DNA from 2 places in the Pseudacidovorax sp. DMC4 genome. Region 2 is predicted to be linked to the other one. Evidence: predicted binding sites of a transcription regulator. Region 2 holds the regulator's gene; the other holds the start of a gene.
The links. Region 2 encodes NrdR, which represses ribonucleotide reductase genes. Its sites were predicted from a motif close to CACNANATNTNGTG; they were not measured.
Positions count from the first base shown of each region.

Region 1: a site for NrdR is predicted at 2,438-2,451, ahead of ACT54X_RS21435 (ribonucleoside-diphosphate reductase subunit alpha). Genes of this name have one in related genera too.

Region 1 is NZ_JBQUYR010000012.1:144,148-151,297, reverse strand. It holds gene ACT54X_RS21450 (sensor histidine kinase) at 1-67, shown strand, start outside; gene ACT54X_RS21445 (sigma 54-interacting transcriptional regulator) at 72-1,610, shown strand; gene ampD (1,6-anhydro-N-acetylmuramyl-L-alanine amidase AmpD) at 1,594-2,184, shown strand; gene ACT54X_RS21435 (ribonucleoside-diphosphate reductase subunit alpha) at 2,534-5,473, shown strand; gene ACT54X_RS21430 (hypothetical protein) at 5,533-5,718, opposite strand; gene ACT54X_RS21425 (ribonucleotide-diphosphate reductase subunit beta) at 5,654-6,859, shown strand; gene ACT54X_RS21420 (histone) at 7,054-7,150, shown strand, end outside.
Region 2 is NZ_JBQUYR010000001.1:529,210-536,359, reverse strand. It holds gene ACT54X_RS02430 (type IV pilin protein) at 1-312, opposite strand, end outside; gene ACT54X_RS02425 (hypothetical protein) at 309-953, opposite strand; gene ACT54X_RS02420 (PilW family protein) at 950-1,882, opposite strand; gene pilV (type IV pilus modification protein PilV) at 1,882-2,436, opposite strand; gene ACT54X_RS02410 (GspH/FimT family pseudopilin) at 2,433-2,933, opposite strand; gene nrdR (transcriptional regulator NrdR) at 3,149-3,592, opposite strand; gene glyA (serine hydroxymethyltransferase) at 3,608-4,852, opposite strand; ZMP/ZTP riboswitch at 4,897-5,029, opposite strand; gene ACT54X_RS02395 (lytic transglycosylase domain-containing protein) at 5,147-6,040, opposite strand; gene ACT54X_RS02390 (DUF748 domain-containing protein) at 6,679-7,150, shown strand, end outside.

The DNA of each region.
Region 1 (7,150 bases), on a different contig from region 2:
CGTGCCGGCCGGCAATGCCTTCCTGCTGAGCTTCGCGCCAGCGCAGGCGGGCGCTTTGCCACAATAGCTCGGTGAGCAGTTCTCCCGCATCGCCGCCGGCGCAGATCCTCGTCGTGGACGACGAGCCCGACCTGCGCACCCTCTACGAGCTGACCCTGCTGCGCGAGGGCTACCTGGTCGAAGCGGCCAGCAGCGTGGAGGAGGCGTGGCAGCACCTGCAGGCCAACCGCTTCGATGCCGTGATCACCGACATGCGGCTGCCCGACGGGCTCGGCCTGGAGCTGCTGCAGCGCATCGCCCGCCACCAGCGCAGCGAACGCTGCGTCGTGATGACCGCCTACGGCTCGGCCGAGAACGCCGTCGAGGCGCTCAAGGCCGGCGCCTTCGACTACCTGACCAAGCCGGTGGACCTGAAGCAGTTCCGCAGCGTGGTGGCCTCGGCCGTGCAGGAGCGCCCGGGCGGCACGCCGGCACGTCCCGCGTCGCCACGCGAGTCCGCGCCGATCGTGCCGGCCGAAGAAGCGCCGGCCGAGGCAGGCGTCGCGCCCGCGGCCCGCGCCGCGCTGGCGCGCCTGGTGGGCGAGTCGGACGTCATGCGCGCAGTCAAGGCCCGCATCGTGCGTGTGGCACGCGGCATGGCGCCGGTGCTGATTCACGGCGAATCGGGCACGGGCAAGGAATTGGTGGCGCGCGCCCTGCACGGCTGCAGCCAACGGGCGGGAGGCCCCTTCGTCGCCGTCAACTGTGGCGCCATTCCGGAGGCGCTGCTGGAAGCCGAGTTCTTCGGCGCACGCAAGGGCTCCTACACCGGCGCGATGCAGGACCGTGACGGCTACTTCCAGGCGGCGCGCGGGGGCACGCTCTTCCTCGACGAGATCGGCGACCTGCCTCTGGCCATGCAGTCCAAGCTGCTGCGGGCCATCCAGGAACGCTGCGTGCGCCCCATCGGCAGCACGCAGGAGGAGCCGGTGGACGTGCGCATCGTCAGCGCCACACACAAGGACCTGCAGGCCGAGGTGCTGGCGGGCCGCTTCCGGCAGGACCTGTTCTACCGCCTCAACGTGATCGAGGTCCGGCTGCCGCCGCTGCGCGAGCGCCGGGAAGACCTGTCGGCCCTGTGCACCGCCCTGCTGGCGCGCATCGCCGAGGAAAGCGGCCAGCCGGTGCCGAGGATGACGATGCAGGTGCTACTCAAGCTCGAATCGCATCCGCTGCGCGGCAACGTGCGCGAACTGGAGAACCTGCTGCATCGCGCGGTGGCACTGAGCGAGGGCGACACGCTGCAGCTGGACGTCGAGGCCGCTGACGGCAGCGGTATGCAGGACCTGTCCATGCCGCTCTTTGCCACGCCAGCGCCGGGCGCCGTGACGGCCGTTCCCGTGCCGGAGGCCGCGCCCACCCGATCGCCGGCAGTCGCGGGAGCCCCCCCCGTGCCCACTGATCTGCAGCAGTACCTCGACGACCAGGAACGCGGCATCGTCGAGCGCGCGCTGCGCGAGGCCAACTACAACCGCACCGCGGCTGCCGCGCGCCTGGGCCTGAGCCTGCGCCAGATCCGCTACCGCATCGCGCGTCTGGGCATCGCGGTGCCGCATGGCGACGATGACTGAGCCCGACACCGCCCCCTGGGACGGTGGCTGGCTGCGGGCGGCGCGGCGGCTGGACACCCCCAACTTCGGCCCCCGTCCGGCGGGGGCCTGCATCGACCTCCTGGTGGTGCACTCCATCAGCCTGCCGCCCGGCCACTATGGCGGTGAGGAGGTGCAGCAGCTCTTCACCAACCGGCTGGACTGGGACGCGCATCCCTACTTCGCGCAGATCCGGGGCCTGGAGGTCTCGGCGCACTTCTACATCCGTCGCAATGGCGAACTCTGGCAGTTCGTGAGCGTGGACGACCGGGCCTGGCACGCCGGCGTCTCGCAGTGGCGGGGACGCGCCAACTGCAATGACGATTCGGTCGGCGTGGAACTGGAAGGTCTGGAAGGCGAGCGTTTCGAGGACGCGCAGTACGAGACGCTGGCCCAGCTCGCGCGGGCACTGTCGGCCCGCTATCCGATTGCCCACGTCGCCGGCCACGAACACATCGCCCCCGGCCGCAAATACGACCCGGGGCCGGGCTTCGACTGGGCCCGCTTGGCGCGGCAGCTGGCGGGCACCACCATCGCCTTCCCGGCCGCTCCTTAAATTTTTCAATCGGACCCCGGGGAGCGATGGCGCCAGCGCTCCGGGGCGGGCCGGATGGCCGGGCGTCGCCAAGCCCCTGTTCATGCGGGTTTGCGCGCCAAATCGCCCGCCAAGCCCCATCGTTGCGGCCTCGGCCGCGCAGGCACCTACTGCTGCTTGGCTCCGGCGCGAAATCCTGGGGTTTCACCGGAAGTCAAGCTTGACCCGGTCGCCCGACCAAACACTACCGGTAGTGCATTGGCTCTCCTTCGGACACCAGATATAGTGCCCCTCCATCGACGCGGCGGCATGGATCCCTGCCCGCCCGCGCCCTGATCGACGAACACCAAGCCCCCTCAAGAGGAACCGCATGCAGACTGCCTTGAACTCCCCTGCCACCTCCGCCCAGCCCCTGCCGACGATGCCCGCCGGCCGCGATGTGGCGGGCACGACGGCCCCGGCCCTCGCCCACTACCAGATCATCCGCCGCAACGGCGCCGTGGTGCCCTTTGCGCCCGAGAAGATCACCGTGGCGATGATGAAGGCCTTCCTTGCGGTGCACGGGACGCAGGGCGCGGCCTCGGCCAGCGTGCGCGAGACGGTCGAGGGCCTGACGCAGGCCGTGGTCCGCGCGCTGGTGCGCTCGCGCCCGGGCGGCGGCACCTTCCACATCGAGGACGTGCAGGACCAGGTCGAGCTCGGCCTGATGCGCGGCGGCTACCAGGAAGTCGCCCGCGCCTACGTGCTCTACCGCGAGCGCCGTGCGCAAGAGCGCTCCAAGCAAGTCGAGCAGACGGCTGCGGCCGCCGCGCCGCAACTGCATGTGCTGGACGGCGGCGAGCGAGTTCCGCTGGACATGGGCGCCCTGCAATCGCTGCTGCAGTCCGCCTGCGTCGGCCTGGGCGATGGCGTGAAGGCCGAGCCCATCGTGGCCGAGACCATGCGCAACCTGTACGACGGCGTGCCGCTGGACGAGGTCTACAAGGCCTCGATCCTGGCTGCCCGCACGCTGATCGAGAAGGATCCCGACTACACCTACGCCACCGCGCGCCTGCTGCTGCACACCATCGTCAAGGAAGTGCTGGGCCGCGAAGTGGCGCACGCCGAAATGGGCGCCGCCTACGCCGACTACTTCCCGCAGTTCATCAAGAAGGGCGTCGAGAACGAGCTGCTCGACGAGAAGCTGCTGCAGTACGACCTGGGCCGCCTGGGCGCAGCCCTCAAGGCCGACCGCGACCTGAAGTTCGACTACCTGGGCCTGCAGACCCTGTACGACCGCTACTTCCTGCACGTGCGCAAGAGCCGCATCGAGCTGCCGCAGGCCTTCTTCATGCGCGTGGCCATGGGCCTGGCGCTGGGCGAGATCGACCGCGAGGCGCGCGCCATCGAGTTCTACGAGGTGCTCTCGTCGTTCGACTTCATGTCGTCCACGCCCACGCTGTTCAACAGCGGCACGTTGCGCTCGCAGCTGTCCTCCTGCTACCTGACCACGGTGCCGGACGACCTGGACGGCATCTACGAGTCGATCAAGGAGAACGCGCTGCTGTCGAAGTTCGCCGGCGGCCTGGGCAACGACTGGACCCGCGTGCGCGCCCTGGGCTCGCACATCAAAGGCACCAACGGCGAATCGCAGGGCGTGGTGCCCTTCCTCAAGGTGGTCAACGACACGGCCGTGGCCGTCAACCAGGGCGGCAAGCGCAAGGGCGCGGTCTGCACCTACCTGGAGACCTGGCACCTGGACATCGAGGAGTTCCTGGAGCTGCGCAAGAACACGGGTGACGACCGCCGCCGCACCCACGACATGAACACGGCCAACTGGATCCCCGACCTGTTCATGCGCCGCGTGATGGAAAAGGGCAACTGGACGCTGTTCTCGCCCTCTTCCGTGCCCGACCTGCACGACCTGTTCGGCGCCGACTTCGAAAAGGCCTACGTCGCCTACGAAGAGAAGGCCGCGCGCGGCGAGATCAAGCCCGCCAAGACGGTGCCCGCCACCGACCTGTGGCGCAAGATGCTCTCGATGCTGTTCGAGACCGGCCATCCCTGGATCACCTTCAAGGACGCCTGCAACGTGCGCTCGCCGCAGCAGCATGCCGGCGTGGTGCACTCGTCCAACCTCTGCACCGAGATCACGCTCAACACCAGCGACACCGAGACCGCCGTCTGCAACCTGGGCTCGGTCAACCTGCTTCAGCACTTGAAGGACGGTGGCGTCGACCACGAGAAGCTCAGGAAGACCATCTCGGTCGCCATGCGCATGCTCGACAACGTCATCGACATCAACTACTACGCCGTCAAGAAGGCGCGCGACTCGAACCTGCGCCACCGCCCGGTGGGCCTGGGCCTGATGGGCTTCCAGGACGCGCTGTACGAGCTGCGCATCCCCTATGCCAGCGAGCAGGCCGTCCAGTTCGCCGACAAGTCGATGGAAGCCATCTGCTACTACGCCTACTGGGCCTCCACCGAACTGGCCGCCGAGCGTGGCCGCTACAGCAGCTTCAAGGGCTCGCTGTGGGACAAGGGCATCCTGCCCATCGATTCGCTCGACCTGCTGGAAAAGGCCCGCGGCGGCTATGTCGAGGTGGACCGCTCGCGCACCCTCGACTGGGACGCGCTGCGCGCCAAGATCAAGCAGGACGGCATGCGCAACTCCAACTGCGTGGCCATCGCACCGACGGCGACCATCTCCAACATCATCGGCGTGGACGCCTCGATCGAGCCCTGCTTCGGCAACCTGTCGGTCAAGTCCAACCTGTCGGGCGAATTCACCGTCATCAACCACTACCTGGTGCGCGACCTCAAGCGCCTGGGCCTGTGGGACGACGTGATGGTCATGGACCTCAAGCACTTCGACGGCTCGCTGCGTCCCATCGACCGCGTGCCGCAGGACGTGAAGGCGCTGTACGCCACGGCCTTCGAGGTCGAGCCGCAATGGCTGGTCGAGGCCGCTGCGCGCCGCCAGAAGTGGATCGACCAGGCGCAGAGTCTGAACATCTACATGGCCGGCGCCTCGGGCAAGAAGCTGCACGACACCTACACGCTGGCCTGGACGCGCGGCCTCAAGACCACCTACTACCTGCGCACCATCAGCGCCACGCACGCCGAGAAGTCGACCGTGCAATCGAGCCGCCTCAACGCCGTGTCCTCCGGTGGCAGCTCGTCCATGGCCATGCAGCCCGCTGCTGCAGCCAGCGCGCCCAGCGCACTCGAAGCCGCAGCCGCCGCGGCGCAAGCGCAGATGAACGCGGTGCCCGCCACCGACATCAAGTTCTGCGCCATCGACGATCCGGGCTGCGAAGCCTGCCAGTGATTCCAGCGCGCGTCGCGCGTTGCTGCATGCGTTCCTGCGCAAAGCAGGAACGCATGCCTTCATGTCGGGGCATCGGACGACAGACCCGATGCCCAGGCACAACAAAATTCAGCAACGACACAGCCGAAGAACTTTTCAATCGCGTGTCGTTGCTCTGATAATTGAGCATTGGATTTTTCTATGTTGACCTGGGACGACGAAGTCAAGCCCTCCAATTCGGGCGCACTGTCGAATGCATCGGACATGGCCGCAGGCCGGTCGATGGCATCCCCTTCCTCCCCAGCTTCCTTTGCACAGCCCGCGCTGGCCACGCACAGCTTCAGCGCTCCTGCTGCTGTGCAACCCGGTGCTGCCACGACTGCCGCCGCGCGCCGCGTGAATGCCGCCGACAAGCGCATCATCAACGGCCAGACCGACGTCAACCAGCTGGTGCCCTTCAAGTACAAGTGGGCCTGGGAAAAGTACCTCGCCACCTGCGCCAATCACTGGATGCCGCAGGAGGTCAACATGAACCGCGACATCGCCCTTTGGAAAGACCCGAACGGCCTGACCGAGGACGAGCGCCGCATCGTCAAGCGCAATCTCGGCTTCTTCGTCACCGCCGATTCGCTGGCCGCCAACAACATCGTGCTGGGCACCTACCGGCACATCACCGCGCCCGAATGCCGCCAGTTCCTGCTGCGCCAGGCCTTCGAGGAAGCGATCCACACCCATGCCTACCAGTACATCGTGGAGTCGCTGGGCCTGGACGAGTCCGAGATCTTCAACGCCTACAACGAAGTCCAGTCGATCCGCGACAAGGACGAGTTCCTGATCCCGTTCATCGACGCGATCATGGATCCGAACTTCAAGACCGGCACGCCCGAGACCGACCAGACGCTGCTCAAGTCGCTGATCGTCTTCGCCTGCCTGATGGAAGGCCTCTTCTTCTACGTCGGCTTCACGCAGATCCTCGCGCTCGGACGCCAGAACAAGATGACCGGTGCCGCCGAGCAGTACCAGTACATCCTGCGCGACGAGTCGATGCACTGCAACTTCGGTATCGACCTGATCAACCAGCTCAAGCTCGAGAATCCGCATCTATGGACGCCCGAGTTCAAGGCCGAGATCAAGGCCCTGTTCCAGAAGGCGGTCGAGCTCGAATACCGCTATGCTGAAGACACCATGCCCCGCGGCGTGCTCGGCATGAATGCCTCCATGTTCAAGGGCTACCTGCGCTACATCGCCAACCGGCGTGCCACGCAGATCGGCCTGGAAGCGCTCTTCCCGAACGAAGAAAACCCGTTCCCCTGGATGAGCGAAATGATCGACCTGAAGAAAGAGCGCAATTTCTTCGAAACCCGCGTGATCGAATACCAGTCGGGTGGCGCGCTCTCATGGGACTGAGCACGCCTCTTTCCTGAAGGACGAATGGATCTGAGACCCGCCCCGGACGCCAGACGCACCCCAGAGTGCGGCGTCCGGGGCTTTCCCATTCGTGGTGGCGGGGTGTGCCCCGACGTCACGGATCGCTGGCCGCAGGCACACGGGCGGCCCGTGCAATTCGAAGGTTGATTTCCAACTTGATCAAGGAGAAAGAAATGGCAACTGCAAAGAAGGCTCCGGCCAAGAAGGTCGCTGCAAAGAAGGCCGCTCCGGCCAAGAAGGTCGCAGCGAAGAAGGCGGCTCCGGCCAAGA
Region 2 (7,150 bases):
TGTGAAGCGCTGCGGCTGGCTGGCGTCGAGCGTCAGCGTCAGGCGATAGACGACAGCGCCGGTGGCGGGCACGCGGGTCAGGGCGTCCGGCAGTGCCGCGCCCGCAAAGCTCAGGCGGGCGGCGTGGTAGCGATGCAGATGATGCTCGGCCTCCATGAGGGCCAACTGGGCCGCCGCGCGATGAGTGCGTCGCACGTGCTCCTGGTAGGCCGGCAGCGCGATGGCGGCGAGCAGCGTGGCGATGGCCAGGGCCGCCAGCAGCTCGATCAGCGAGAAGCCGGTGGGTGGCCGGCGCGGGGCAGAACGTTTCATCCGGGGTTGGCGGCGGGAGGGGTGATCAACGTGCGCCAGCGGCGCGTCCAGCCTGGGGGCGCGCAGGTCGGGGTGGACGGCGCGCCCGCGCCCTGGCAAGGGTCGGCGGCCTTGCGAAGCACCGCCTGCTGCCAGGCCTCGGCACCGTCGAGCAGCATGCCGGTCTGCGCCGAGACCTGCGCATCGGCCGAGAGACCCCGTGCCGTGACCACGAAGCGCAGGCCCTGCGCGCCGTCCGCGAGCCGCTGGAACAGGCATTGCCCCGCCCCCAGGCTGCGGCCGTCGGGTCCAGCGACGGCGGCGGTGCGCAGGCCGGAGGCGCCCGGGCGCCAGGCAGACAGCCGGTTCCAGGTCTGCTCGGCCTGGGCGGCGGTCACGGCGACGGTTCGCGGATCGGCCGCATCGGGGGCGAGGGTCGCCATGACCAGCGCTTCGCATTGGCGCAGGGCGAGGCTGGCGGCCTCCTGGGCCTGCGCACTGGTCTGCTGGGCCTGCAACTGCCGGGCGGCGGTGATGGCGCCCCGCACCGCCAGGGCGGTGGCCGCTGTCAGCGCAGGCAGGAGCAACATCAGGACCACGAGGGCCTGCCCTCGCTCGGCCAGATGCCGCGCGCGGGGTGCCTGGCGACTGCGGCGCTTCATGAGGAGGTTCCCGCGTCCAGTGCAGGCCGCAGGGCATGGAAGAAGACCGTGGTGCGAAAGCTGCGCCGCAGCCGTCCGTCCAGGGCCTGCTGCGGCTCGCCGTCGCAATCGAGGTAGGACTCCGGCGTCTGCTGGGCGCCTGCCACCGGCGAGGCGCTGCGCACGACGATGCACAGGCTCATGCCGATCACGCGCCGCCAGCGCTCGGCGGTGGCGCCCAGCGCGGCATCGTCGGCCCGCACATAGGCTGTGACCTGCGCCGACTGCGGTTCGCTGCCGTCGGGAAGGCGAGTCACGGCGTAGAGTACGCGCATGTCCTCGACCTGGCTGGCGAGGGCCTGCTTGCTGCCCATCACGCCCGCGTCGCGCAGGCCGCGACAGTACAGCGTGGGCACGCCGTCATCGTCCGGCTCGATGAAGTAGCGCTGGTCGGCCAGCGCGTAGCGCAAGGCGCCGTCCGAGCTGGACGTGGCCCAGGCGGCGATGCCCTCCAGCACGCAGTTGGACGGCTGGTCGGTGCCCACCGGCACCGTGACATGGACGTCTGCCTGATGCCGGATCGCGAAGGCGTGCGGCCGCGCATCGCCGGTGGGCGCCTTGCAGGCCAGTGCGTCGAAGGCGGCGCCCGTATCGGAAAAGGCGCCTGCGCAGCCTCGCACGGCGAGGCCCTGGAAATGCGGCGTGCCCTGGTCGTCGAACTCCGACAAGCCGGCGAGCCGCATCTGCTGGGCCAGCAGTTGCAGGGTCATCGCGCCGTCGCTGTGGAGTTGCACCTGCGCCGCGACGCGGCGTACCGGCTGGCCGGTGATCACGTAGACCTGGACCGCCAGAAGCACGAGGGCAAGGCCGATGGCGGAGGACAGCAGCAACTCGACGAGGCTGGTGCCGGCCTGCCGGTGCCGCGCGTGTCGACGGTGTTCCGATGGCATCAGAGGGCGAAGCGCTGGAAGAGGCAGGCCTGTTCGGGGGCAGGCTTGCCCAGTTCGGCCGGGCAGTCGGCCTGGTTGGCGGCACCCAGCCCGTCCTCGGCTGCCGCGCCGGCGGTCCACCAGACCAGCCAGACCTGCAGCACCTGGGCGCCATTGTCCTGGGTGGTCTTCACCTGCGCACGAGCCTGGGGCAGTTGGGCGGCCGCCGTCGTGAGGAGGTTGCGCTGGTCCAGCGCTGCGACCCGCCGCGCGGCCTCCGCGGCGTCGGCCAGGTCGGCTGCGGGTGCGGCGGCTGCAGGCGGTGGCTGATCGAGGCCGAGCGCATAGCGCCCCTCCTGCAGGCCCCTGGGATTCATGCGGGCGCGTTCGGCATGGTCCTGCGCGAGGAGGAGGGCGGCCGCCCGTTGCTGGGTGGCCTGCAGTTGCTGGTAGGTGCGTGCGGCCAGCCGCGCCCCACCCAGGGCGGCACCGGCCAGGAGCATCAGCGCGACGAGCACTTCGAGCAGCGAAAAGCCCAGGGCGCGGCGGCGAGGCGCGATGGCGGCCACCCTCACGATCCGGTCGTCACCCGCGCACGGCCGATGCGGTTGAGCACCAGCTTGCGCACCGGCACTTCGGGATGGCTCGAGGTGATCGCGAGGCTGGTCGGCGTGCTGTTCAGCAGGCCGTTGGGCAGGAACACGAGGCGCTGGACGCTGCCGCTGGCCGGCGCGATGCGCAGCAGCCCGGGCAGACGCGGCTGGACGTGCATCAGCGGCTCGTCCGTGCCGCGCACGCCGTCGCCATCACGGTCGCCGAAGACGATCCAGCCGGCGCTCCAGTCCGAGGAGGCGAGGCAGCCGTTGCCGTCGGCGCTGACGCAGACCGTGGCACGGCCGGAGGAACGCAGGGCGTGGATGCGCGCGAGGTCGAGGCTCTCGCGCAGGGCTTGGCTGGCACGGCTGCTCTGCCAGTCGCGCAGCCAGCGCGCCACGTTGGGCATGGCCACCGTGGCGGCCGTCAGCATGACGGCCAGACAGATCAGCCCCTCGACCAGCGAAAAGCCCCGCATCCGCGCCGATCGCGCGTTCCTTCCTCGCATGGTGCGCCCCCTCGTTCCCGTTCGAGCGCGGGATGTTAGGGACGCATCCATGCGCCAGGCACCGATGCACGACGGGAGTGCCGCCGGGGGCGATCAGCGGACAGGCAGGGAGAGTCGGGAAAGGAAGGTGAGCCGACGCTGCGGGCGTGCATCGGCATGCTGCCGCCCCAGGAGGCCGGCGGCGGTCAGATGTCCCGCAAAAGCCGGCGGAACTCTTCGACGTCCTCGAAGCTGCGGTACACCGAGGCGAAGCGCACGTAGGCGACCTTGTCCAGCCGCTGCAGCTCGTGCATGACCAGTTCGCCGAGCTTGCTCGACTCGATCTCGCGCAGCCCGCCCGACAGCAGCGTCTGCTCGATGCGCATGAGCGCCTCGTCGATCTGCTGCACGCCCACGGGTCGCTTGCGCAGGGCGAGCATCATCGAGGCGCGCACCTTGGCCGGGTCGTAGTCGGCGCGGCTGCCGTCCTTCTTGACGACCGCCGGAAAGTTGACGTCAGGCCGCTCGTAGGTGGTGAAGCGCTTCTCGCAGCCGCCGCACTGGCGGCGGCGGCGGACGAAGTCGCCATCTTCCGAGATGCGGGTCTCGACGACCTGCGTCTCGGCGTGGCCGCAGAAGGGGCATTTCATGCGGCCGTGCCTGCTTCAGCGGTAGACCGGGAAGCGGCTGGTGAGTGCTGCAACCTTGGCGCGCACGGCTTCGATGTTGGCGGCGTCGCGCGGGTTGTCCAGCACGTCGGCAATCAGGTGGGCCGTGGCGCGGGCTTCCTCGTCCTTGAAGCCGCGGGTGGTCATCGCAGGGGTGCCAACGCGCACGCCGCTGGTCACGAAGGGCTTCTCGGGATCGTTGGGGATCGCATTCTTGTTGATGGTCATGTGGGCGCTGCCCAGCACGGCCTCGGCTTCCTTGCCGGTGATGCCCTTGGCGCGCAGGTCGACCAGCATCACGTGGCTCTCGGTACGGCCGCTCACGATGCGCAGGCCGCGCGAGGTCAGCGTCTCGGCCACGATCTGGGCGTTCTTCACCACCTGCTGCTGGTAGGCCTTGAACTCGGGCGTCAGCGCTTCCTTGAAGGCCACGGCCTTGGCGGCGATGACGTGCATCAGGGGGCCACCTTGCAGGCCTGGGAAGATGGCGCTGTTGATCGCCTTTTCGTGCTCCGCCTTCATCAGGATGAAGCCGCCACGCGGGCCGCGCAGGCTCTTGTGGGTGGTGGAGGTCACCACATCGGCATAGGGCACAGGGTTGGGGTACACGCCCGCGGCGATCAGGCCGGCATAGTGGGCCATGTCGACCATGAAGATGGCGCCGACGTCCTTGGCCACCTTGGCGAAGCGCTCGAAGTCGATGCGCAGGCTGTAGGCCGAGGCACCGGCCACGATCAGCTTGGGCCTGGACTCGTGGGCCTTGCGCTCCATCGCGTCGTAGTCGATCTCTTCCTTGTCGTTCAGGCCGTAGGAGACGACGTTGAACCACTTGCCTGACATGTTCAGCGGCATGCCGTGGGTGAGGTGGCCGCCTTCGGCCAGGCTCATGCCCATGATGGTGTCGCCTGGCTTGAGGAAGGCCAGGAACACGGCCTCGTTGGCGGAGGCGCCGCAGTGCGGCTGCACGTTGGCGGCGTCGGCGCCGAAGAGTTGCTTGATGCGGTCGATGGCCAGTTGCTCGGCGACGTCGACATATTCGCAGCCACCGTAGTAGCGCTTGCCCGGATAGCCTTCGGCGTACTTGTTGGTGAGCTGCGAGCCCTGGGCGGCCATCACGGCCGGCGAGGCGTAGTTCTCGCTGGCGATCAGCTCGATGTGGTCTTCCTGGCGCTGCGTCTCGGCGACGATGGCGGCGTACAGCTCGGGATCGGTCTCTGGGACCAGGATATTGCGTTGGTACATGGCAGTCCTTCGAAGAAGAGGGACCTTGCGGCGTCGGATCCGGCAAGGGCTGCCCAGGCGAACGGCTGATCGCCCCGGCTCCAGCCGCGGGCGGTGCGCTTCCCAGTGGTCATCCACGTCAGCGCCGGCTCGCCTCGCAAGGAGGGGCCGCGCCTATCGCCAGTCGCGCACCGGCGGAGTGTAGCCGAGGCCTTCGTCCCTCCCTCGTCCCAGGGGAACCGCAGCGCGCCACGCCCAAGAAAGAAAAAGGCGCCTGATCAAAGGCGCCTGGGAGGCTCGCCGGGGTGGCAGCGGTCAGGACGCGGGTTGTTCCAGCAGGGCGACCGTGGCGGGCGGCCGCGTCGTGGGCTTGGGCTCTCCCGCCGGGGCCATGACCGGGATCGGCTGGGTCCGTTGCGTGGGCTGCGTCGGCATCGCGGCCGGCGGCGGCGTGGTGGCGGCCGGTGCCGAGGGGGTGAAGATCGGCACATTGCGGCCGTTGGCCACCTGGCGCAGGCGGTCGTGCTCGGCCATCACCTTCACGGTGTAGCCGCCGTCGTCACCCAGGTTCGCAGCACCGACGTAATAGCGCAGGCCGCCTTCCAGCGAGCCGGCGCGGGCGATGCATTCCTGCAGCACCTTGACGCCGACGCGCAGGTTGGTGATGGGGTCGAAGGCCGCGAGCGTGCCACCGGCCGGCTCGTACTTGTCGCCATGGACGCGGGTCATCACCTGCATCAGGCCCTGTGCGCCGACGGGGCTCTGGGCGAACGGGTTGAAGCTCGATTCGACGGCCATGATGGCCAGGATCAGCGTCGGATCGAGCTTGGTCTGCCGGCCGATGTCGTAGGCCTCGGCGACCAGCACGCTCAGGGGCTCGGCCGCCACCTTGTATTTGCGGCTGAGCCAGTAGGCCACGGCCGCCTGGGGGCGGGGCAGCTCTTCGGGGCGCGCCGCGGTGGCCCGCTCCACGGCGTTGGGTGCCGGATCGGTGGGGGCCGGAGCCGGCTTGCGAGATTCCACCCAGGCAGCCAGACGCTCCTCGCCAACCTGTTGCAGGTCGGGGCGGGCGGCCAGCGCGACGACGACGAACACGAGCGCGAGCCCGATCAGCGCGAAGCCGTTGTGGACGATCTCGAAGAAACCATCGGCTACGTCGCTGGCAAAGGTTCGCAACCCCTGCATGCCAGCCCGCAAGACCTGATTCATTCGCTACTTTCCTTTCTCTGCGAGCTCCAAGGCTGCGAGTCGTGCACCAGGGTGCCGACTGCCTCGAACGATCGCGTGATGCGGCGGAGAACAGGTCCGTGCAGGGATACAAGGTGCACGGGCGTCCTGACTTCGCCAGAGAGGCCGGACCTGGGAAGTCCGGAAGAGAGCCCGGGGAGTAGGACTGCGGGAGCCCGGGCAGCGCGCATTCTAGGAACCGTTAAATACACGGTCAAGAATATCGAATCTTTTCTTTATGCTAAATAGGTGCTTAAAAGTTTGTCTATTGCCCCACCCAGCCTCATCGCTCGACTTCATTTGCCACGCCCGGTCGGCAGGCCTAATCTGCGGCTGTCTGCATCGCAGACGCTCCGCCGGCGCTTCTCCTGAAGGACGCAGTCCTGACGGGTGGCCCGGCCCCTCGGCGGCAATCCCTTGCTGCCAGTGCGTCGGGAACCTTCTTCTTCCCGCGCCAAAAGATGGATGCGGCCTGGCGCCCTCCGTCGAGCCCGGTGGCCTGTGCAAGCAGCCACCGGGCTTTTTCGTTGTGAGGTCCGCCGATGCCGACAAGGGGCGCCCACGCGGCGGCGCCCCGCCTCTCGTCGCAGGGCGAGTACGCGTTGCGGCACACTCCGCCCATGAATTTCTCCGGAACGAAGTACGGCCTTTGGTTGAGGCGGCTGGGCGTCGCCATCGCCGGCCTGCTGCTCCTGTGGCTGCTGCTCTGGGCCGCCGTGCCGCCGCTCCTGAAATGGCAGATCCAGAAGCAGGCATCGGCAGCGCTGGGCCGTAGCGTGACCTTGGGGGGCGTGCAGTTCCGGCCCTGGACGCTGGAGTTGTCGCTGTCGGACCTGGCGATCGCTGGCGTGGACGCTGCGCCGCCGCTGTTCACGGCGAAGCGCCTGTATGCGGACGCCGAACTTCAGTCTTTCCTGCGCCTGGCGCCGGTGGTCGATGCGCTGCGCATCGAGCAGCCCGCGCTGCGGTTGACGCGGCGCGCGGATGGCGCGCTGGACGTCGACGACATCCTGCGCCGGCTGAGCGGCCCCGCCGAGCCCAAGCCCGCGGGCGAGCCCGCCCGCTTCGTGCTCTACAACCTCGCGATCCACG